Regions from separate parts of the Dickeya sp. CFBP 2040 genome, predicted to be linked through region 3. Evidence: predicted binding sites of a transcription regulator. Region 3 holds the regulator's gene; each other region holds the start of a gene.

Evidence for each region. Region 3 encodes PurR, which represses purine synthesis genes. Its sites were predicted from a motif close to CANGCAAACGTTTGCNTG; they were not measured.
Region 1: the regulator PurR is predicted to act here: its motif matches at 6,752-6,769, upstream of Dpoa2040_RS08455 (NCS2 family permease).
Region 2: the regulator PurR is predicted to act here: its motif matches at 2,284-2,301, upstream of guaB (IMP dehydrogenase).

What each region holds. Positions count from the first base shown of each region.
Region 1 covers NZ_JAAVXH010000063.1:6,367-14,603, forward strand. Annotated here, with positions in the region: gene acs (acetate--CoA ligase) at 1-1,144, shown strand, start outside; gene Dpoa2040_RS08440 (DUF485 domain-containing protein) at 1,270-1,581, shown strand; gene actP (cation/acetate symporter ActP) at 1,578-3,236, shown strand; gene Dpoa2040_RS08450 (Na+/H+ antiporter) at 3,281-4,927, opposite strand; gene Dpoa2040_RS08455 (NCS2 family permease) at 5,138-6,505, opposite strand; gene lpxP (kdo(2)-lipid IV(A) palmitoleoyltransferase) at 7,371-8,237, opposite strand, start outside.
Region 2 covers NZ_JAAVXH010000098.1:1,718-9,954, forward strand. Annotated here, with positions in the region: gene guaA (glutamine-hydrolyzing GMP synthase) at 1-670, opposite strand, end outside; gene guaB (IMP dehydrogenase) at 758-2,221, opposite strand; gene xseA (exodeoxyribonuclease VII large subunit) at 2,394-3,779, shown strand; gene Dpoa2040_RS15755 (M4 family metallopeptidase) at 3,863-4,912, shown strand; gene Dpoa2040_RS15760 (protealysin inhibitor emfourin) at 4,893-5,261, shown strand; gene Dpoa2040_RS15765 (zinc ribbon domain-containing protein) at 5,265-5,534, opposite strand; gene der (ribosome biogenesis GTPase Der) at 5,621-7,111, opposite strand; gene bamB (outer membrane protein assembly factor BamB) at 7,252-8,237, opposite strand, start outside.
Region 3 covers NZ_JAAVXH010000033.1:75,670-83,906, reverse strand. Annotated here, with positions in the region: tRNA gene Dpoa2040_RS05115 (tRNA-Val) at 122-198, opposite strand; tRNA gene Dpoa2040_RS05110 (tRNA-Val) at 230-306, opposite strand; gene Dpoa2040_RS05105 (MATE family efflux transporter) at 467-1,840, opposite strand; gene Dpoa2040_RS05100 (riboflavin synthase subunit alpha) at 2,120-2,773, shown strand; gene cfa (cyclopropane fatty acyl phospholipid synthase) at 2,870-4,021, opposite strand; gene purR (HTH-type transcriptional repressor PurR) at 4,442-5,467, opposite strand; gene Dpoa2040_RS05085 (YnhF family membrane protein) at 5,816-5,905, shown strand; gene Dpoa2040_RS05080 (C40 family peptidase) at 6,088-6,996, opposite strand; gene Dpoa2040_RS05075 (Grx4 family monothiol glutaredoxin) at 7,329-7,679, shown strand; gene rnt (ribonuclease T) at 7,724-8,237, opposite strand, start outside.

The DNA.
Region 1 (8,237 bases), on a different contig from region 3:
AGTGCTGCATACTACCGGCGGTTATCTGGTATATGCCGCCACCACATTTAAATATGTGTTTGATTACCACCCCGGCGATATCTACTGGTGTACCGCCGACGTAGGTTGGGTAACCGGCCACAGCTACCTGTTGTACGGTCCACTGGCCTGTGGCGCCATCACGCTGATGTTCGAAGGCGTACCCAACTGGCCAACCGCCAGCCGGATGGGACAAGTGGTGGACAAGCACCAGGTTAATATCCTGTACACCGCGCCGACCGCTATCCGCGCGCTCATGGCAGATGGCGATAAGGCTATCGAAGGCACCTCTCGTCAGTCGCTCAAAATCATGGGTTCGGTGGGGGAACCCATCAACCCGGAAGCCTGGGAATGGTACTTCAAAAAAATCGGTAACAGCCGTTGCCCGATTGTCGATACCTGGTGGCAGACAGAAACCGGGGGATTCATGATTACTCCCTTGCCAGGCGCCATTGAACCCAAGCCCGGTTCTGCAACATTGCCGTTCTTCGGGGTACAGCCGGCGTTGGTAGACAATACCGGCAACCCACAGGACGGTGCCTGCGAAGGCAATCTGGTGATTACCGACTCCTGGCCCGGTCAGGCGCGTACACTGTTCGGCGACCATGAACGTTTTGAACAAACCTACTTCTCGACGTTCAAGGGTATGTATTTCAGCGGCGACGGCGCACGCCGTGATGAAGACGGCTACTATTGGATCACCGGGCGCGTGGACGACGTATTGAACGTTTCCGGCCATCGGTTAGGAACTGCGGAAATTGAATCTGCACTGGTTTCGCACCCGAAAATCGCTGAAGCAGCGGTGGTCGGCATTCCGCACAGCCTCAAAGGGCAGGCAATCTACGCCTATATCACGCTGAATCATGGCGAAGAACCCACCAGTGAGCTGTATGCAGAAGTGCGTAACTGGGTGAGAAAAGAGATCGGCCCTATCGCAACGCCGGATATCCTGCATTGGACCGATGCGCTACCGAAAACCCGATCCGGCAAAATCATGCGACGCATTCTTCGCAAGATTGCAGCCGGGGATACCAGCAATCTGGGGGATATCTCTACTCTCGCCGATCCTGGCGTGGTAGAGAAACTGCTGGAAGAAAAACAAGCCATGGACAACACACCGTCTTAACCGTTACCCGATAGATAAAAACAGCGCCACCCGCACCAGATCGTATTACGCAGTCTGGTGTGTGGTGGCACCTAAAAAACAGCCGCCCGTGAGGGCGACGCGACTTATCTGACTGGAGATTTATGATGAATGATCTCATTTATCAACGGATTGAAGATAACCCGCTATTTAAAGAACTGGTCCAGAAACGGCAACGTTTTGCCGCCTTTCTTTCGCTGATCATGCTGGTGTTGTACGTTGGTTTCATTCTGTTGATCGCCTTTGCGCCGGGCTGGCTGGGAACGCCTATTGCACCCGGCGCAGGGACGACCCGCGGCATCCCGTTGGGTATAGGACTCATTATCATCTCCTTTGTGCTTACCGGTGTTTATGTCTACCGCGCCAATGGTGAATTTGACCGCCTGACCAAAGCATTGCTGAATGAGGTGCAAAAATGAAAAGCCGCATTTTCCTGCTAACCGGTCTATTGGGACTACCGATATGGGCGCAAGCGGCGGATGCCGTTTCCGGCAACGTCCAAAAGCAACCGCTGAATATCCAGGCTATCGTGTTGTTTGTGCTGTTTGTGGCGGCAACACTCTACATCACCTACTGGGCTTCCAAACGCACCCGTTCGCGCAGCGATTATTACACTGCGGGCGGTAATATCACCGGCTTTCAAAACGGGTTGGCGATTGCTGGCGACTACATGTCCGCAGCCTCATTCCTCGGCATTTCGGCGCTGGTATACACCTCCGGTTTTGACGGCCTTATCTACTCCCTCGGTTTCCTGGTCGGTTGGCCGATCATCTTGTTTCTGATAGCAGAACGGCTGCGCAATCTGGGGCGCTACACATTCGCGGACGTAGCGTCTTACCGGTTGCAGCAAAAACCGATCCGTACTTTATCAGCCTGTGGTTCGCTGGTGGTGGTAGCGTTGTATTTGATTGCTCAGATGGTGGGCGCAGGTAAGCTCATCCAGTTGTTGTTCGGGTTGAACTACCATGTCGCGGTCGTATTGGTTGGCATTCTGATGGTGATGTACGTACTGTTCGGCGGCATGTTGGCTACCACCTGGGTGCAAATCATCAAAGCAGTATTGTTGCTGTGTGGCGCTACCTTCATGGCAATCATGGTGTTGAAAACGGTCAACTTCAGCTTTGACAGCCTGTTCACCGAAGCCACCAAGGTTCATGCTAAAGGCCTTGCTATCATGAAACCCGGCGGACTGGTATCCGACCCGGTTTCCGCACTGTCGCTCGGACTGGGGCTGATGTTCGGTACCGCTGGCCTGCCGCATATCCTGATGCGTTTCTTCACCGTCAGCGATGCTAAAGAAGCGCGCAAGAGCGTGCTCTTTGCTACCGGTTTCATGGGGTATTTCTACTTCCTGACCTTCATTATCGGCTTTGGTGCGATTCTGTTGGTGGGCGCTAACCCCGCATTCAAGGATGCAGCAGGTGCGCTGATCGGCGGCAACAATATGGCGGCGATACACCTGGCGAACGCGGTCGGCGGTAACTTCTTCCTGGGCTTTATCTCCGCCGTGGCCTTTGCCACCATTCTGGCTGTGGTGGCCGGGCTGACGTTGGCCGGTGCATCGGCGGTATCTCATGACCTGTACTCGAATGTTATCAAGAAAGGCCAGGCCACCGAGCGTGACGAACTGAGAGTATCAAAACTCACGGTACTGGCGTTGGGTGTAATTGCCATCCTGCTGGGGATTCTGTTCGAAAACCAGAACATCGCCTTTATGGTGGGGCTGGCATTCTCGATTGCCGCCAGCTGTAATTTCCCGATTATCCTGCTGTCGATGTATTGGTCGAAGCTGACCACCCGCGGCGCGATGATTGGCGGCTGGGCTGGGCTGTTGACAGCAGTCATCCTGATGATTCTGGGGCCGACCATCTGGGTGAAAATTCTCGGTAATGCGACCCCAATCTACCCCTATGAATACCCGGCGCTGTTCTCAATGCTGGTGGCGTTCATTGGTATCTGGTTCTTCTCCATTACCGATAATTCTGCCAATGCGATCGAAGAACGCGGCAAATTCAAGGCACAATTCATCCGTTCACAAACCGGCCTTGGCATATCCAAAGGCTCATCTCACTAGCCAGAGCGAACGTACAACAAACCGGGGGGTCTGCTCCCCGGTTTTTACACCTTCTCGCTGAGTACGGCTTCCAGCAAATCCAGTTCCCGCAACATCTTTTGCAGCGTTTCATTACTGATGTGCTGCGTAGCACGCAGGTGATACAGCTCGGCGCGTTCAGCGCTGACCGCAGCCAGACGAAAGCGTCGTTCCAGATTCTCAATCGCCATGCTGTTTTCCAGCTCATCAGTCCCTGCCACACGACGATGCAGCATACCGATGACGCGAGCGCTGACCTCCGCCAGCACTTGATCGTCCAGGTTTTCTTCCCGGTCTGCCGCCAGGCGTTCCTGCATTTTTTTCAGGCTGTCGATAGCAACCTGCGCCATTGTGACCCTGGCCATGCGTTCTTCTTTTTTCTGCACGCTGTGGTCAGTCAGCGTAACGCCTCTCAACAGCAGCGGTAGCGCCACTACACCGCATAACAGCGAAAACAAGATCACGCCGGTGGCGATAAATACCAACTGATAGCGGGATGGGAATGGTTCTCCGCTGCTCAGAAACAACGGGATGGAGAGCACACCCGCCAGCGTAATAGCCCCACGCACGCCAGCAAAGGTACTGATCCAAATCTCGCGCGAGGTGTAATTGGCAAATAGCATCGGACGTTTATGCTGTACATAACGACTGTAGAGTTTCATCAGCCACAACCAGGCAAACCGCAGCAGCAACAAGGCGCAATAGATCAGGGCAATATCGGCAAACAGCAGCCAGGTTTCAATGGTAGGGTCCAATTCCGCCTGCACAATCGACTCTTCAATCACGCCAGGCAGTTGCAGCCCCAGCATCAGAAACACCATACCGTTGAACACAAATTCCAGCATGTTCCACACGCCGTTGGCCCTAAGCCGCATGGCAAGTGGAGCCTGTCGCAACAGTTGGGTTCGGCTGATAGTCATCCCTGATGCCACCGCCGCCAGAATGCCCGATACCCCAAAATGCTCGGCGATCAGATAGGCGGCGAACGGCAACAGCAGCAACAATACAATTTGCGTGGCAGTCTCATCATCACTTTGATGACCGAGCAACGACAAGGATTTGCTGTACACCCAGGTAACGCCGATTCCGGCCAACAGGCCGCCCAGCGCCACCTGTAAAAATGCCAGCATCGCGCCGGAAACGCTAAACACCATGGTTCCCATGGCAATCGCTACCGCAAACTTGAGCGACACCAGCGCCGATGCGTCATTCATCAGCGCTTCACCCTGCAAAATCCCCATCAGTTTTTTCGGAATTCGATCTTCACCGACAATGCCAGACAGCGCCACCGCATCCGTGGGAGATAAAACGGCGGCCAGCGCAAAAGCAGCAACCAGTGGCATGTCCGGGATCATCCAGTGCAACAGGTAACCAATGCCTACCACGGTAATCACCACCAGCACCAGCGCCAGTCCCAAAATTTCACGCATGTGATGCAGGAACTCGCGAGTCGATGTTTTCCAGCCGTCGGCAAACAGCAAAGGCGGAATAAACAACACCATAAACAATTCAGGATTGAAATCGACATGCAAGCCGAACTGCGGCCAGGCCAACATGGCACCGAGTACTATCTGCATCAACGGCAGCGGCATCTGGAAAGGCAGAAGGCGCGTCATTACGCCCGAAAGAGAAACGATCAGCATCATGATCAGAATGGTGAAAAATATTTCCATGTGTTCCCTGGTTAGTTGCCGTTACATGAAAGGACTCCGGATAGCCGTCATCAGAGGCAGAGTGCACCATCCGATGAATGATCTTTATGAATACTAACAAGATAAGGTGAGATGAACAGAAAACGATGACAAAAAATCAGCGCTTTCGGCACAGCAAAACAAAAAAGGGGAACCTCAGTTCCCCCTAGAGCATGATGTGGTATCGAGAGCTTAAAGCGCCCAGCCACCAGCGTAAAAGACTACCAGCGCCACAGCGATAATCACGGTGCCGACATTCAGCTTACGCCACTCGCCAGAAAACACGCGACCCAGCACTAGCGAACCAAAGCCCAGCATAATGCCGGTAACAATATTACAGGTCAGTACGATAAACACCGCACACACCAGGCCGGACATAGCATCCACGAAGTCGTTGAAATCCAGTTTGGATACATTGCTCAACATCAGCAAACCGACATACATCAGCGCCGGTGCGGTCGCATAGGCCGGCACCAGATAAGACAACGGGGACAGAAACAAAATCAGCAGGAACAATACGCCGACTACGGTTGCAGTCAGGCCGGTTTTGCCGCCTGCAGCGGTACCCGCCGCCGATTCAATGTAGACTGCAGCCGGTGACGTACCTACCAGACTGGAGAAAATACTGCTGATGGAGTCGGCAGTCAGTGCACGCCCACCATTGATAATCTGACCGTCTTTATCCAGCAGGTTAGCCTGGCCGGCTACTGCTCGAATGGTGCCAGTGGCGTCAAACACCGCCGTCATCACCAACGCCAGCACGCTCGGCAACACTACCGGCTGCAACGCCCCCTTGATGTCGAGGCTGAAAATCAGCGACTGACCGTTAGCATCGGTCAGGCTTGGCAGAGCGAACAACCCCTGATATTTCACATTCGGATCAAACATCAGACCGATAACCGAAATAGCGACGATCACCAGCAGGATCCCGCCCGGTACGCGGCGTTTTTCAAGACCAATGGTCGCCGCCAGACCGATCAGCGACATCACCACCGGGAACGCGGTGAAATGCCCCAATGCCACCGGCAGACCATCAATAGGATTCTTGATCACCAAACCAATGCCATTGGCAGCGATAATCAGCAGGAACAACCCGATACCGATACCGGCGCCATGCGCCACGCCCATCGGCAGATTGCGCAGGATCCAGGAGCGGATACCTGTCGCGGAAATCACGGTAAACAGTACGCCCATCATGAAGATGGCTCCCAGCGCGACCGGCACACTAATATGCTGGCCCAGCACCAGGCTGAAAGCTGTAAACGCGGTCAGCGAAATCGCACAACCGATCGCCATCGGCAGATTGGCCCACAGCCCCATCAGCAGAGAGCCAAATCCAGCCACCAGACAGGTTGCGACAAATACAGCCGCAGGCGGAAAGCCAGCTTTACCCAGCATACCCGGCACGACGATGACCGAGTAAACCATCGCCAGAAAAGTGGTCAGCCCCGCCAGAACTTCCTGACGAACACTGCTGCCACGCTGCGTAATCTTGAAAAAGGCATCAAGCGCGCCTGCGGGACGAGCCGCATCGTCAGCCTGACGAGTGGTATTGGACATGGTGTATCCCCTGAAATGTCGTTGTTATAGAACGCGATGGTTATCAGACATCGTAATCCATCAAACGTCGTGATTTATCAAATGCTGTGATTTATCAAATGCCGTGATTTATCAAATGCCGTGATTTATCAAATGCCATAGTTATCACGCGCCGTAATTAGCGCTTAGCCAGTATTCAAAAAAATGCTGTGGTTTAGCCGCCCTTCCAGACGCCATAAAACTTACCGCTTTTTTGCGCCAGCCTGACACGCAAACGATTAACCGTTAGGTGACAGAATAGCTGAATACTGTCAGTTGTTGTTGAGGCCGCAGATTATCCTGCCTTCGGGACATCGATTTCAACTGCTATTCCCTGCGTTCGCATCATGTCTGCGCTGAAAATAGTGCACACTAAACGTAATGTACTGTTATCACAGCAATAAGAGTCACAACCTTTCATCATCATTTGAATGGCAACATAGTGAGTATGAAAGAAAACAAAACTGTGGTTCAGATAGTGCAGGCTGAGTGTTTATTTTTTGTGATGTAAATCACAAAGAAGTTGACCATTTACCAGGCTGGGTATATCTTTAAAACCGTGAGAAACATCACAGAAATAACGAATTATATAGAGGAATACGACAATGAAACTGCTGCACAAAATTATTGCCATGTTTGAAAATTTCACCATCAACTTTGGTACTTTCAACCACTAATTCTTTTATGCGACTGGGGTACATGCCATGAGTATTGTCCGTCAAATCACTCAAATACTAAAAGCGTTGGGCAAAACCTACCGCGGTGTCACCCCGTACGCTCGCTTCCGTTAATCATTCTCTCCTTCATTGTGGCTGCCTTCGGACAGCCACTTTTTTTGCGCCTGATTTTACCGGTACAACGATGCTTCTCCGCACGGACGAGTCTTAAATCGGCGGTGCAACCACAGATACTGTTCCGGCGCACGCAGGATCTCTCGTTCAATCACCCGATTCATGTACTGCGCCGCCTGTTGTTGATCCTGGCACGGATAGTCTTCCAGTTCGGGTTCAATCACCAACTGGTACCCTCGATGGTTTGGCTTACGAATCAACACGGTGGTAATCATCGCCGGTTTGGCTAAACGATGAATAGTGAACGTCCCGCAAGTCGTCGCCGCCTGTTCCACCGCAAAGAACGGCGCGAACACGCTGCCTTTAGGACCATAATCCTGATCAGGAGCGAACCACACTGCTTCGCCGCTCTTCAGCGCCTGCACCATACCGCGCAGATCTTTACGATCAATCATCGCCTTATTAGAGCGGGAACGCCCCCAGGTTTGTACCAGCTCCATGAGTTTATTATTATGCCGCCGGTACATTGCCATCATCGGCTGGCATAGCCCCATGGCTCGCCCCCCCAATTCCAGCGACATAAAGTGAATGCCGATTACCATCACGCCACGCTGCTCACGCCCGGCCAGCTGAAGATTCTCCAGGCCGGAAACCTCAAACCAGGCCCGGACCCGACTATCCGACCAGAACCAAGCCATACCGGTTTCCATCAGTGACATTCCCAGTGATGCGAAATTGGCTTCCAGCAGCGCTTCACGTTGAGATTCAGGCATCTCAGGAAAGCAGAGTTCCAGATTACGGCGAGCAATGCTCACCCGTCGTTTGAGAAAATGGCGAGAGCTGCGTCCTAGCCAGCCGCCCAGCCGCATTAACAGCGGATAGGGTAACTGCACCAGCAGGAACAGCACAGCAAGACCGAACCA
Region 2 (8,237 bases), on a different contig from region 3:
GCTGACGGATGCGCTCAACAGCGTCATCAATAATTTTTGCTGGCGTCCACAGTGCTTCACACTGACAAATATCGCGCACAAAGCGTTCCAGCATCCGCTGGCCCTGACGCGTGTGCGTCACCTCTGGGTGGAACTGCACACCGTAGAAACGTTTTTCTTCGTTAGCCATGATGGCATACGGGCAGGTATCGGTGCTGGCAACGGTCACAAAGTCAGCCGGAATAGCGGTGACTTTATCGCCGTGGCTCATCCACACATCCAGCAACGGCGCACCGCTGGCGCTGAGCGCATCCTGAATGTCGCGGATCAACGCGCTGCTGGCCTTGACCTCCACCTGCGCATAACCGAACTCACGCTCGCTGGAACCTTCTACCTTACCGCCCAGTTGCATCGCCATGGTCTGCATACCATAACAGACACCCAGCACCGGCACGCCGGCCTGGAAAACATACTCCGGCGCACGCGGACTATTGAATTCGGTGGTACTTTCCGGACCACCGGAAAGAATGATGCCATTCGGGTTGAACTCGCGAATCTGCGCTTCGGTGACATCCCATGCCCACAGTTCACAGTATACGCCCAGTTCACGTACGCGGCGTGCCACCAGTTGCGTGTATTGCGAGCCGAAATCCAGAATAAGAATGCGATGTTGATGAATGTTTTCTGTCATGAGAGGCGTATTCCACTACGGAGCGAAAGAAAAATCGAACCCGGCGAGTTTACCGGGTTCGTAACAGTAAATCAGCCGATAACGCGCTTAGCCCATGCGGTAGTTCGGCGACTCTTTGGTGATAGTGACATCATGGACGTGGCTTTCCTGAATACCCGCGCCGCTGATGCGCACAAATTCAGCTTTAGTGCGCAGCGCATCAATAGTCGGGCAACCAGTCAAACCCATACAGGAACGCAGACCACCCATCTGCTGGTGAACGATCTCTTTCAGGCGGCCTTTATAAGCCACGCGGCCTTCAATGCCTTCCGGCACCAGTTTGTCAGCCGCATTGTCAGACTGGAAGTAACGGTCAGACGAGCCTTTAGACATTGCACCCAGTGACCCCATGCCGCGGTAAGATTTGAACGCACGACCCTGATAAAGCTCGATTTCACCTGGCGATTCTTCAGTACCCGCCAGCATGGAGCCGACCATGACGCAGGCCGCACCAGCGGCGATAGCTTTGGCGATGTCGCCAGAGAAACGGATGCCGCCATCGGCAATCACCGGAATACCGGTGCCTTCCAGTGCCTCAACCGCATCGGCAATGGCCGTAATCTGCGGTACGCCCACACCGGTTACGATACGGGTAGTACAGATAGAGCCAGGACCGATACCCACTTTTACCGCACTCACACCCGCCTCAGCCAGGGCGCGCGCGCCAGCGCCCGTCGCCACGTTACCACCGATGATCTGCAAATTCGGGTATTTGGCGCGGGTTTCGCGGATACGCTGCAACACGCCTTCGGAATGACCGTGCGAGGAGTCAATCAACAAAACGTCCACACCAGCAGCAACCAGTGCGTCGATACGCTCTTCGTTGCCGGCACCGGCCCCGACTGCCGCACCGACGCGCAGACGGCCATGCTCATCTTTACAGGCATTCGGCTTACGTTCTGCTTTCTGGAAATCTTTTACCGTGATCATCCCGACCAGACGGAACTGCGCATCCACCACCAGTGCTTTTTCGATACGGCTCTCGTGCATTTTTTGCAGCACTACGTCACGGGCTTCGCCCTCTTTTACCGTAACCAGACGTTCTTTCGGGGTCATTACCGCGCTGACCGGGCGGTCCAGATCGGTGGCGAAACGTACATCACGACCGGTAATAATGCCAACTAATTCATTGCCTTTCGTTACTACCGGATACCCGGCGAAACCGTTACGCTCCGTCAGTGCCTTCACTTCACGCAGCGTCGTTTCCGGCGTTACCGTCTGCGGATCAACCACAACGCCGCTTTCATGACGTTTCACGCGGCTCACTTCTTCCGCCTGGCGCTCAATGGGCATGTTCTTATGAATAAAACCGATACCGCCTTCCTGAGCCAGCGCAATCGCCAGTTCGGATTCAGTCACGGTATCCATTGCAGCGGACAGCATAGGAATGTTCAAACGGATGCGTTGTGTCAGTTGAGTGCTCAGATCGGCTGTGTTGGGCAAAACAGTGGAATGGGCTGGAACGAGGAGAACATCATCGAAGGTTAAAGCTTCTTTAGCGATACGTAACATGGCAATATCTCACCGGGATTGAGGATGGGAATTAGATAAAATATTGCCGCGGCATTATACAGGCCGAAATCGATTGCCTCCAGCATTTTTTTATAAAAATGCTTGCGAACAGCCCATTGACCGGTAGTATTGATAGATTAACTCTCCGTTTTACTTTTTGATCTGGGTCACAATGTCTTCATTGCCGTCAGCCGCCATATTTACCGTAAGCCGCCTGAATCAGACGGTAAAGCAGTTGCTGGAAGGCGAAATGGGTCAAATCTGGCTCTCCGGCGAAATGTCCAATTTCTCTCAGCCTTCCTCCGGTCATTGGTATTTTACGCTAAAAGATGAACGCGCTCAGGTGCGGTGCGCCATGTTCCGCACCAGCAACCGGCGAGTCGCCTTTCGGCCACAAAACGGGCAACAGATCCTGATTCGCGCCACCATCACGCTCTATGAACCACGTGGTGATTACCAACTGCTGGCTGAAAGTATGCACCCGGCAGGCGATGGCCTGCTGCAACAACAGTTTGAACAATTGAAACAGCGCCTGTCTGCAGAAGGACTATTTGATCAGCAGCACAAGCAGTTACTGCCCAAACCAGCACGACAGGTTGGCGTCATTACCTCCGCCAGTGGCGCAGCACTGCATGATATTTTACATATTCTGCAACGTCGCGATCCGTCGCTGCCGGTGGTTATCTACCCGACGGCAGTGCAAGGCGCGGACGCTCCAGACCAGATTGTGCGGGCTATTGAGCTGGCGAACTTGCGCCAGGAGTGTGATGTGCTGATTGTCGGTCGCGGCGGCGGTTCACTGGAAGATCTGTGGAGCTTCAACGACGAACGGGTGGCGCGGGCGATCTTTGCCAGCCGCATCCCAATTGTCAGTGCGGTCGGCCACGAAACCGATGTAACCATCGCCGACTTCGTGGCGGACCTGCGCGCACCGACGCCTTCAGCAGCGGCGGAACTGGTTAGCCGTAACCAGTTGGAGTTGTTGCGGCAAATCCAATCCCAACGCCAGCGGCTGGAAATGGCGATGGACTATTATCTGGCACAGCGCCAGCAGCAATTCGTCAAACTGCAGCATCGGTTACACCAGCAACACCCGCAACTACGGCTCGCTCGTCAACAGACCCAATTGATTCGCCTGCACCAGCGTCTGGATGAAGCCATCCAGTTGCAACTGCGCCTGCAGGCACGACGTCATGAACGTCTCGTCCAGCGTCTGCAGCAATATCAGCCACAATCGCGCCTGCACCGTGCGCAGCAGCAGGTACAGCACTTACGCTACCGGATGCAGCACGCGTTAGAAAAACAACTTAATCAGCATAAACAGCGATTTGGCGAAGCCTGTTCCCATCTTGAGGCGGTCAGTCCGCTGGCGACACTGGCCCGTGGCTACAGCGTCACCACTGCTCCGGACGGCAAGGTCATGAAAAAAACCGCTCAAGTCACCAGGGGCGATATCCTGAAAACCCGGTTGTTGGATGGCTGGGTTGAGAGTCAGGTAACTGAAATGAAAAAAGAATCCACCAAATCACGCGCGAAAAGCCAGACAAAAAATATTTAGTTATTAGGCTATACTTACTGTGTGATAACTGTGGTAGATCAATGTTATGTTGCACCATACTGCCCGGCATAAGGAGATGAAGTATGCAATCCGCCCGTAGCATCATTCCGCCCTACATCCTGCATCGCATTATCAACAATGGATCGGATGAGGAACGTCGTTGCGCCCAACACACACTGATGCACGTGCAATCACTGATGGTGGCTCCAGTCATTCATCCTGCTGAACATGAGGAACACCCTGCCGGCACGGTGCAGCGTGATATTTACGACGCAGAGCACCAGCAAATGTTACCAGGCAAGCAATTACGAGCAGAAGGCCAGCCGGGAAACGGCGATACCGCCGCGGATGAAGCTTACAATTATCTGGGTATTACCTATGATTTTTTCTGGAAAGTGTTTGGCCGCAATTCACTGAACAACAAAGGATTGCCGTTGACTGGCAGCGTTCATTACGGCAAGGATTACCAGAATGCGTTCTGGAATGGACAGCAGATGGTGTTTGGCGATGGCGACGGCAAAATATTCAACCGTTTTACTATCGCTCTGGATGTTATTGCCCACGAGCTGTCGCACGGCGTGGTAGAAAGCGAATGCAATTTACTGTATTTCCGCCAGTCCGGTGCGCTCAACGAATCGCTTGCGGACGTGTTCGGCTCTATGGTCAAACAGTACTACCGTAACCAGAAGGTTCAGCAGGCGGACTGGATTATTGGTGAAGGGCTATTGGCCGAAGGCATCGATGGTAAAGGACTGCGATCACTGTCTCGCCCCGGAACCGCTTATGACGACCTGCTGCTGGGCACCGACCCACAACCTGCCCACATGCGAGATTTCGTCAACACCCGTGAGGATAACGGCGGTGTGCATCTGAACTCAGGCATTCCCAGCCGGGCCTTCTATCTGACCGCGATGGCACTGGGTGGCTATTCCTGGGAAAAAGCCGGTCATATCTGGTATGACACCGTATGTGACAAAGCGCTGCCGCAGAATGCAGATTTCTCCATCTTCGCCAAATTCACCGTAGAACACGCTAAAAAACGCTTCAATCATGCCGTCGCTGACGCTGTACTGCGAGCCTGGCATCAGGTTGGGATTGATACGGGAATTATCAATGAGCACGAACAGGAATGATCTGCCGGAGCTGACGGATGATGTGATCATTGAACTGGCTCGTGAAGGCGGCTTTGCCTGGGTGCCCAGGCTGGCCAGCTCGCGTCGCTTCGTGCTGGCAGAGGTAACGGCACCGCAAAAAGAGAAGATCCGCACCGTGCTGCACAAGGCGCTGCCGTCAGCGCATGAGCCGGGTCTGCCAGACTCCCCCGGTCATGGCGATCAATTCTACTACCGTATCCACATTCACTACGGCAACGCGCAGGATAGCCGCCAGGCAGATTGGGTGTTGCTGATCCCTGAACAGAGTGCGCCAACTGAGCTGGAAACCTTATGGCGCAATGGTCCGGATAACGAACAGACCTGCTGACGGTTACTGAGACTGATAACGAATGACCACGCGGGAACGTGAAATCAGGCCATGGCCATTGGCACAGAGATAACTTTCCGCACCACAGGCTCGCAGCACCTGCAAGGGATGCTTACATTCCGGGCACAATGTCAGACGCAGGAAACTGTGCTGGCACTCCTCACAATAATATTGATCGTTGTTATCTTGAGCATTATTACGTTGAACGTTGTTATGCTGATTATTGCCGCACCACACCATCAGTCGCTGACATTCAGGACAATAAGCATCCATCGTCTTCCTCCGGATCACCACATGAAAAACAACGGGGCAGAATCGCTCCTGCCCCGACATGATGTCTGATTTTTCGCTACCGACGTTTACTTGCCTTTCTTGATATGTTGCATCAGGCGTTTACGTTTACGCAGTTGATTCGGCGTCAACGTATTGCGTTTGTCAGCGAACGGGTTTTCCCCTTCCTTGAACTGGATGCGGATTGGCGTCCCCATTACATCCAGTGAACGCCGGTAGTAATTCATCAGGTAACGTTTGTAGGAATCTGGTAACTCTTTGACCTGATTACCATGGATCACGACTATCGGTGGGTTGTAGCCCCCGGCATGAGCGTATTTCAGCTTCACACGGCGACCACGCACTAACGGCGGCTGGTGGTCATCTACCGCCATCTGCATGATGCGAGTCAGCATTGCGGTACCCACACGGCGGGTGGAACACTCATAAGCTTCGTTGACGGATTCGAACAGATTCCCCACACCGCTGCCGTGCAGCGCTGAAATAAAGTGGATACGGGCAAAATCGATAAAACCAAGGCGCAGGTCGAGGGTTTCCTTCACCTGTTCCTTCACCTCCTGCGACAATCCATCCCACTTATTCACCACAATCACCAGCGAACGGCCAGAATTGAGGATAAAGCCCAGCAATGACAGATCCTGATCGGAAATCCCTTCACGGGCATCTATCACCAGCAGCACTACGTTGGCGTCTTCGATTGCCTGCAATGTTTTGATCACCGAGAATTTCTCAACGGCATCAGTAATCTTGCCACGTTTGCGCACCCCGGCGGTGTCGATTAACACGTAATCACGGCCATCACGCTCCATCGGGATATAGATACTGTCGCGCGTGGTGCCGGGCATGTCGTATACCACCACCCGATCTTCCCCAAGAATACGGTTGGTCAGTGTGGACTTGCCGACATTCGGGCGACCAACAATAGCCAGCTTGATCGGCAACCCTTCAAGATTCGGCGCATCGTCGCCATCATCCTCAATGTCATCATCACCTTCACCAAGCTGCTCGGCCCAGTAAGCCGCGTTCGCTTCTTCTTCAGTCAGTTCACGTGCTTCTTCCACTGGCTCGACGACAAACGGCAATAACACCTTTTCCAGCAACGAGGTAACACCACGACCATGCGATGCCGCAATCGGGTATACCTCACCCAGACCGAGTGAATAGAAATCGGCGATGCCGGTATCGATATCGATACCATCCACTTTGTTGGCGACCAGAAACGTGTCTTTTTCGCGCGTACGCAAATGCTGGGCAATGGCGTGATCCGCCGGCATCAGACCATCACGGGCATCAACCAGAAACAGCACGATATCTGCTTCTTCAATCGCCAGCAGCGACTGTTCAGCCATACGCGTTTCCACACCATCTTCAGTACCGTCAATACCGCCGGTATCGATGATGATGAACTCATTCCCTTCTACTTCTGCACGACCATACTTGCGGTCACGCGTCAGCCCAGGGAAATCCGCCACCAATGCGTCACGGGTACGCGTCAAGCGATTAAACAGCGTGGATTTCCCCACATTCGGGCGCCCGACCAGCGCGACGACAGGTATCATTGTTACAACCTCATTGCTTATATTTCAATTCGTTACAGCAGAAAACCCTGCTGATGATAAAAGACGAAACGGCCCCTGACAGTATCAGGAGCCGTTGCAGGGACAAGGGATTCACCGTTTGCCCCGATCATGCGAAGCGGTTAACGGGTAAAGGCGTAAACCTCGCCACCCTTGGCCTGTATCAGCAGCTTGTCGCTGGCAACCAACGGTTTACTCAGCAAACCAGAACCATCCACTTTCTGCTGAACCACAAAACGACCGTCAGTAGTATTCACCCAATGCATATAACCTTCAGCATCGCCGACGACCAGATATCCGTTATATAGCGCAGGTGCAGTCAGGTTGCGGTGCAACAAGTCACCCTGTCGCCAAATCACTACGCCGCCATTGGTATTCAGCGCCGTGATACGATCATCCTGATCCACCAGATAAATACGATCACCATCAACAATAAAATCGTTTACCGACCCAATCTCACGCTTCCAGGTAATCTGCCCGGAACGCAGATCCAGTGCGGTCAGGTTGCCGTTATATCCCAGCGCATACACTACATTGCCTGCCACAACCGGTGTGGTATCAACATCGTTCAGACGAGCGATTTCAGTCGCTCCACCCGGCTGAGAGATACGTTGCTGCCAGATCAATTGCCCTTGATTAATCATCACCGCACTGACACGCCCGTTGTCGCCACCGACAATCGCGGCGCCAAACGCGGTGGTCGGCGCAGACTCGCCGCGCAACGACAACGCAGGCATATCCAGATTCACCGTCCATTTGATGGTACCGTCAGATTCGCTGAGCGCCTGCAACATACCATTGCCGGTATGAATAATCACCACGCCATCACTGACCACCGGGCTGGATAGCACCTCGCCTGCCACCTTGGTCTGCCACTGCAAAGTACCGTCGTCAGCATTCAGGGCAAAAAGCTGCGCTCGTTCACTCCCCACATAAACATGGTTGCCCGACACGGAAACGCCCCCCGACAACAACGCCGGGAGATTACTGGACAACAGACCGGTTTTCTCCGCCAGATCGGCTCGCCATTTCTCTTCGCCGCTATTGAGATCCAGCGCCTTTACCGTGCCATGACGATCAGCGGCATATACGCGGTTATCCTGCCAGG
Region 3 (8,237 bases):
GTCATGCGCAGAGTCAGGCATCGGCCAGGGTGGTGTGTAAAGTGCACTACAGAGCGAGAAATAGACTGAAAGCAGAAACAGTAACTGGCAAGGATAATTCATTGAGAAACAGCGGATGAATTGGTGCGACCGAGTGGACTCGAACCACCGACCCCCACCATGTCAAGGTGGTGCTCTAACCAACTGAGCTACGGTCGCAATATGTGTGTTGGTGCTGATACGCTGAAAATGGTGCGTTCAATTGGACTCGAACCAACGACCCCCACCATGTCAAGGTGGTGCTCTAACCAACTGAGCTATGAACGCATTATTTTTATCAGCTGCCGTCAGGGCGACAGCGGGGACGAATATTAACGGGCCGGATGGCTGCTGGCAAGGAGAAAAACGCAAAATTCCCGCTGTGCCACACTGATTGGCGAGCTTGTAGACAGAGCACCGTTTTTTGCGCTCTGTCTCTATTATGTCGTCAACGCGCTGCGCGTGCCAGAATACGGGCTGGCGATTGACGTTGCACCCAGCGGATACGCAGCACCATCATGGTGGCGGAAGCAGTCAGGCCGATGATGAATCCACACCAAAAACCAGCTGGTCCCATACGCGGCACCAGCATGTCAGTCAGCGCCAGCACATAGCCAATCGGTAGCCCCAGCAGCCAATAGGCAATGAAGGTGATGAAGAAGATAGCGCGAGTATCTTTATAGCCACGCAATACGCCGCTACCAATGGTCTGCACGGCATCGGAGATTTGGTAGAGCGCCGCTAACAGCATGAGATGCGACGCCATTGTCACCACATCCGGATTTTGGTTGTACAGCATGGCGATAGGTTCACGCAGCGTGATGGTAAAAATAGCTGTGCACATTGCCAGCAATATGCCGGTAGCGATGCCGGTGCGTGCTGCCACCCGCGCTGCCTGTGCCGAACCTTCGCCCAGCCGATGGCCGACGCGAATAGTGGCGGCAACGCCAACAGACAGCGGCAACACGAACATCAGCGAACTGAAGTTGAGCGCGATTTGGTGGCTTGCGACATTCACTACCCCAAGCGGCAATACCAGCAGAGCGACAATAGCGAATAATGTCACTTCAAACAGCATCGCCAGCGCAACCGGCAGCCCCAGCCCGGCTAAACGCCGGAGTATTGCCCAATCCGGTTTCAGCGGGGCGTTGAACTGACGAATATCTTTTAGCCAGTACGCGTGACGGGAATAAATGGCCATCATCAGCATCATTATCCAGTATACCGAGGCTGTCGCTACCCCGCAGCCAACGCCGCCTAACTCCGGCATCCCCAGCTTACCGTGGATAAAAACGTAGTTGATGGGAATATTGATCAGCAGGCCAATAAACCCGATCACCATCCCCGGCTGTGTTTTGGATAACCCTTCGCACTGGCTGCGCAACACCTGATAAAACAGATAACCGGGTGCGCCCCAAAGCAATGCGTGCAGGTATTTTACGGCTTTGTCGGCCAGTTCCGGCGCGCCATCGTGCATCAGGTTAATCGCGTATTTTCCCTGATAGAGCGTCACCATGGTCAGAACAGAAATGGCCGTCGCCAGTAAGAATGCTTGCTGGGTTTGATGAGCAATACGGTCCCGGCGCCCTGAGCCGTTGAGGTTCGCCACCACTGGCGTAAGCGCCATCAGTAAACCGTGGCCGAACAGGATAACAGGCAACCAGATGGAGGTACCCACCGCTACCGCCGCCATATCGGTGGCGCTGTAGGAACCAGCCATAATGGTATCCACCACACCCATTGAGGTTTGCGATACTTGCGCGATGATGACCGGAATAGCCAGCGCCAGCAAATGACGGGCTTCTGATAAGTACTTCTGCACGAAAACACCTTCCTAAAGCAGGATGGAGAGAGATCTCTAATGAGGAGAGAAAGACAATCATCCTTTATTTGTACGAAAAAAGATGAACTATTGTAACGATTTGCCAACAGTAAACCAATGATTGACTCGCCGGGCATGATCCCGTTGGTTTTCCTGATGATATGGTGCAAACTGCCTGACATGAGTGAACGTAGCCACTTCCAAACATGGCTCAGTCGTGTCATACCACTGTCGTCGCGCGTTCACGCCTATTACTGATCAGGAGGCAAGGTCAACACCATGTTTACCGGTATTGTTCAGGGCACGGCGACTGTCGTGTCTGTCGATGAAAAACCCAATTTTCGCACTCATGTGGTACAACTGCCCCCCGAACTGCTGCCGGGGTTGGAAACGGGCGCTTCCGTAGCGCACAATGGCTGTTGTCTGACTGTTACCGGAATCGATGGTGATCGGGTCAGTTTTGACCTGATCAAAGAGACGTTGCGGCTGACCAATCTGGGTGACGTAAACGTGGGTGATCGGGTTAATGTAGAGCGTGCGGCCAAATATGGTGATGAGATCGGTGGGCATGTGATGTCCGGCCATATTATGTGTACGGCGGAGATCGTGAAAATTCTGACGTCGGAACATAATCATCAGATCTGGTTCCGGTTGTCTGATGAATCACAGATGAAATATGTGCTGCACAAAGGATTCATCGGTATTGACGGCATCAGCCTGACGGTGGGCGAAGTGACTCGCAGCCGTTTTTGCGTGCACCTGATTCCGGAAACACTCCTGCGCACGACGCTAGGCCAGAAACGATTGGGTGATCGTATTAACATCGAAATCGACCCGCAAACCCAGGCCATTATCGATACGGTTGAACGTGTTCTGGCTCGTCAGGCACAGCAGCAAGCACAGGCGGCGGCACAGGTAGAGCAGGGCGAATAAGCTGCTTCCTCGCAACTTTGCTTTGAGCATAAGCAAAACCGGCAATTGTCTGCCGGTTTTGTTATTGAAGCGGCGATATTCGCCAGAAGCTAATTGTTATCTGGGTACTCGCAAACCACCTTCCACGCCATCCGCGCTAAATAGTACCTGCCAGAGATGAATATCGCGTGCTCGGAACGAGCCAGCACAGACGTTAAGATAGTAACTGAACATTCGCTGGAAACGTTCGGAATAACGCTCCGACAAGGTTGGCCAGTGTTGCTGGAATCGTTCATGCCAGGCCATCAGCGTGCGGTCATAATCTGCGCCGAAATTGTGCCAGTCTTCCATTACCAGATAGGGTTCGCTGGCTTGTGCGATATGCTGCACTGAAGGCAGGCAGTAGTTGGGGAAAATGTATTTGTTCATCCAGGAGTCAACTTTCAGATTGGTTTCATTGGTGCCGATAGTGTGCAGCAGGAACAACCCATTAGGTTTGAGGTTTTTTCTCACAACCTGAAAGTAGGTGGGATAATTTTTCGGTCCGACATGTTCGAACATGCCGACAGAAACGATACGATCAAACTGCCGGTCTAGGTCACGGTAGTCTTGCAGCATGATGGTAACTTCCAAATCCTGACAGCGTTGCTGTGCCAGCACCTGCTGTTCGCGGGATATGGTAACGCCCGTGACACTGACGCCGTAATGACGTGCGGCGAATTCCGCCAGTCCACCCCAGCCGCAACCAATATCCAGCAGCGTCATGCCACGACGTAACTGCAACTTTTCACAAATGAGGCGCAGCTTGTCTTGTTGTGCCTGTTCAAGCGTTTCGGCTTTCGTCCAGTAACCACAAGAATACTGTAAGTAAGGATCGAGCATCAGGGTGAAAAGATCGTTACCAAGGTCGTAATGCTCTTTACCCACGATCCAGGAACGGCGGCGAGATTGCAGATTGGTCAACCGTGCTATCAGGATCCGTAATGTATCTTGCCAGCGATGCGGTAGTTGGTTTTCCAGTCGGGTACGTATCACACGGTGGAAAAACATGTCCAGTCGTTCACACTCCCACCAGCCATCCATATAACTTTCGCCTAATCCGAGCGAGCCATCACGCAATACGCGCTTATACATCTCAGGGTTGCGGACCTGAATATCAAATGGACGAGAACCGTTAATCGCGATGTCGGCGGTGGATAGCATTTCATTAACGATTTGGAACCAAGGTAGATTGGGTGTCCCCAGTTCCTCAACATAGGATGAACTCATAACTTCTCCCTACCTTGCCAAATAAATGCTTTTGCAAGGAGTAATTTAGACAACATAACCATGACGGGCTTTGATAGACCCGAACCATCGTCTATCCCTGAGCGTCTCAGAGGAAAGTAAGAGAAAAGCTGGTACAAAGATATCTACCAAGGCTGAAACCAAATAAGAGATGCGACGGTCAGCAGGTGGAATAGAAAAAATGAGGCGATGCGTTTAATACATCGCATGATCATAATTGTTGTCATCAACTATACAGTCAATTGTATGACGGCTTTAATCCGTCGGCAAGATTCGTCGGATTAAAGCAGCACGTTGAGTCATGCCTTTTCGGCAGTTGCGGCACTCGTCGCGGCCATGCGTAGCGCGGTACGCCGCATGATTTCGAGTCGTCAGGCAGCGAGATAGAGAATTGTCTGGATTTTAACGGCGGTAATCGCGGTACGGGCCATCAGCGACTGAACGACGTTCAATTAAGGTCGGATGTACTTCGATGGTTTGGGCTTCCTCGCGTTTACTGGTAATACGGTCAAGCAGCATGGAGAACGCCGCTTGCCCCAGTCGTTCCTTGGGTTGATGAATGGTGGTCAGTGCGGGAGTAAAATATCGGGAGTGACGTACATTGTCGTAACCGATCACCGAAATATCCTGTGGCACACGCAGACCCAGCTCGTCAGCAGCGCAAATGGCACCCATCGCCATGATATCGCCGCCGCAGAATACTGCCGTTGGCCGTTGTTTCTGGGCCAGAATCTGGTGCATCGCTTTGTAGCCGGACTCTGGCTCAAAGTCGCCCTGAACCACCCAGTCTTCCCGTAAGGGAATATCAGCCTCTTTCAACGCTTTCAGGAACCCCAGGTAACGCCCGCTGCCCGTATTGCGCCCCTGAGAGCCGGGAATAGCGCCGATGTCACGGTGACCACGCTCAATCAGATAGCGCCCGGCCATGTAGCCGCCCGCAAATGCATTATCAATAATAGTATCGGTAAAATCGTTATGGGCTTCGCCCCAGTCCATCACCACCATCGGGATGTGACGATAGTCCGCCAGCATGGACAACAATTCAGGCGGATACTCAGCACACATCACCAACAGCCCATCGACCCGCTTTTGTGCCAGCATGGATAGGTAAGCACGCTGCTTATCCTGATTGTTGTGGGAGTTGCACAGGATTAGCGTGTAACCTCTGGCGTAGCAGCTGTTTTCCACCGCCTCGATAATTTCGGCGAAATAGGGCGCTTCGCTGGAGGTTGCCAGCAGGCCGATAGATTTGGTGTGGTTGACTTTCAGGCTACGGGCCACTGCACTGGGTGAATAATGCAATTCATCAATCGCTGCGCGCACCGCAGCCTTGGTCTCTTCGGCGACGAAACGTGTTTTATTGATCACGTGTGATACGGTTGTGGTTGAAACGCCCGCGCGTTTTGCCACATCTTTGATCGTTGCCATCTAAAGTGACTCCTGAACTCATCTGTTACAGCAGTAAATATGTTGTTAATCGTTTGCCTGCGTGAAATTTTCTCCTGCCAGACAAGCAAGGCAACATTCAGGAGGAGACATGCCGAGGTTGTAGCTGAAGGGAGGACTGACGCATCGACCAACGCAGTGTATATCGTAAACTGCGGATTTTGGCCGATTTAGAGCAAAAGTGGAAGAGGCAATTCGTGTTATCTCTGTGACGCAGAATTCGGTTTTTTGACCTCGGTTGAGTCATAATACACCTATATTTTGTGTGATTCCCCGCCTGCCGGGGCTTACTCAGACATGACGTGATATCAGTCAATAACAGGAGAATATATGGATACTAATCTGAAAATGTCACTGTTCACCACGGTGGCTACGCTGGCGATGATCATTGTCTTTAGTCTGAGTGCGATACTGAACTGATTGCAACTGGTGTTCTCATCATCGGCGGTGAAATCTATCGGTATCAAAAACCGGTATCTTTATCAGCATCAAATACACCAAAAGGGGCATAACGCCCCTTTTGTGTTATCTCAAGTTGTGTTATCTCAACGTGTCTTATTCAACGGAAATATTCATTCAACAGTATTCCAGCCGGTTGTTGCTTAACGGATGGTTTTGGGTGTGACCACGCGGCGAGCGCCAACATAATGATCTTGCCAGTAATCTTCGCTCAGTTTGCTGATTTTAATGTCTGCACCGGAGCGCGGTGACTGAATGAAGCGACCATTACCGAGATAGACACCCACATGGTCGGCAGCACCGCGGTTGGTGATGTGGAAGAACACCAGGTCACCGCTTTCCAACTCGCTTTTCTTGATCGGCGCGGCATCACGCAGGTGGAACATCTCATTGGCTGTACGCGGGATTTGAATTTTCACTACATCTTTATAGGCGTAGTAGACCAATCCGCTGCAGTCGAAGCCAGAACGTGGCGTAGCGCCACCCCAATGATAACGTTTGCCGATTTGACTCATCAGCTTGTTCATGGCGGTCAGTTTAGCGTGTTGATACCGTTTTTGGTGAGTGGCGTTAAGGGACGGCGCAGTTTTGTCCTGCCTACCTTTTTTGCTTGTGGTTTTGGCAATCACAGCTTCATGTGCTTTGTGGCTGCTATGGGTCTGAGCAGAGGCGCTTTTTTTCGTGGTTTTGCCTGCTGGCGCTTTGGCCTGAAGATTTTTTTCTTGCTGTTTCTTGTTGGTCGAATGGGACGAGCTGGCGGCCATCAACGGCTTTTTGTCATTGTGCGGTTTGCTGTTTTTATCGTGAACCGATGCTGTTTTGACCGGTGCAGCCTTAGTCGTTTTTTCCGGTTTTTTGTTATGTGTCGGCGCTGCGCCTTTTTTGTTGGTGTTTTTGGCTGCTTTGCTTTTCTTAGATTCATCAATAGCGTTATTCGCCGCTTCCACACCGTTTTTGCGCGGTAATACCGCAGACCCATGTGGATTAGCGTTCGCCAGATTAAAAAACAGGTTACTGAAAAATAATAAAAAAAGCGTAATAAATAAACGCATAATAATTTTGACCGAAAGTTGTCCTCAATCGTTCACTGTTTACAGTATTCCCGAAAATGACCTGATAAAAAAGCAGGTGATAATGCAATGTTACTACAAAATAGTGAGAAAACGTTAATAACGGTATTTGCTGCTTAATTATTAAACAAATTAGCGTTGTCCTGTGCGGATGGATGGGGCGATGAATAAGACCTTACAAAAGATAGCGTTTTTTTGTGGTCGTCGCTATCGTTAGAATACAAAATATAAAGAAGCGGTATGCGATAGTCTGCCGCGAGTCACATGACCAGCCGTTGACAGGCTGATCATCACGCGCTTGAGGAAGCAATAGAATGACGACAACGACACTTGAAAAAATTCAGCGTCAGATCGCTGAAAACCCGATTCTGCTGTACATGAAAGGTTCTCCAAAACTGCCAAGCTGCGGCTTTTCTGCTCAGGCGGTACAGGCGTTGTCAGCGTGTGGCGAACGTTTTGCTTATGTAGATATCCTGCAGAATCCGGATATCCGCGCCGAACTGCCAAAATACGCCAACTGGCCGACATTTCCGCAGTTGTGGGTGGATGGTGAATTAGTTGGCGGTTGCGACATCGTGATTGAGATGTATCAGCGCGGTGAACTGCAACAACTGATTAAAGAAACTGCCGATAAATACCGTTCCAGGCAGGAAAACCAGCAGTAATCCTCTTTATTAATTATCAGGCAGCGTTGTGCTGCCTGATGGCTTTACTTTTCGCTATCGATGGACTCGTTATCGATGCTTACCGGTATGTCGTTCGCGGCTGAAGCCAACGGCCAGCCACCCATACGCTTCCAGCGATTAACCAGTTCACAAAACAGCTGCGCTGTTCGTTCGGTGTCATAGAGCGCTGAATGAGCCTGGCTGGCGTCGAAAGGAATATCCGCCGCGATGCAGGCTTTGGCCAGAACGGTCTGTCCTAGCACCAGCCCGCTGAGCGCGGCGGTGTCAAACGTGGCAAACGGGTGGAATGGGTTACGTTTCAGACCGCAGCGTTCTGCTGCCGCCATTAGAAAGCTGTGATCGAAGGTGGCATTATGCGCCACGATGATGGCACGACTGCAGTCCTGATCCTTGATTCCCTTACGTACCGCCTTGAAGATGCTGTGTAGTGCTTCATATTCGCTCACGGCTCCTCGCAGCGGATTGGCAGGGTCAATGCCGTTGAACGCCAATGCTTCCGGTCGCAGAATAGCGCCTTCAAACGGTTCGATATGAAAA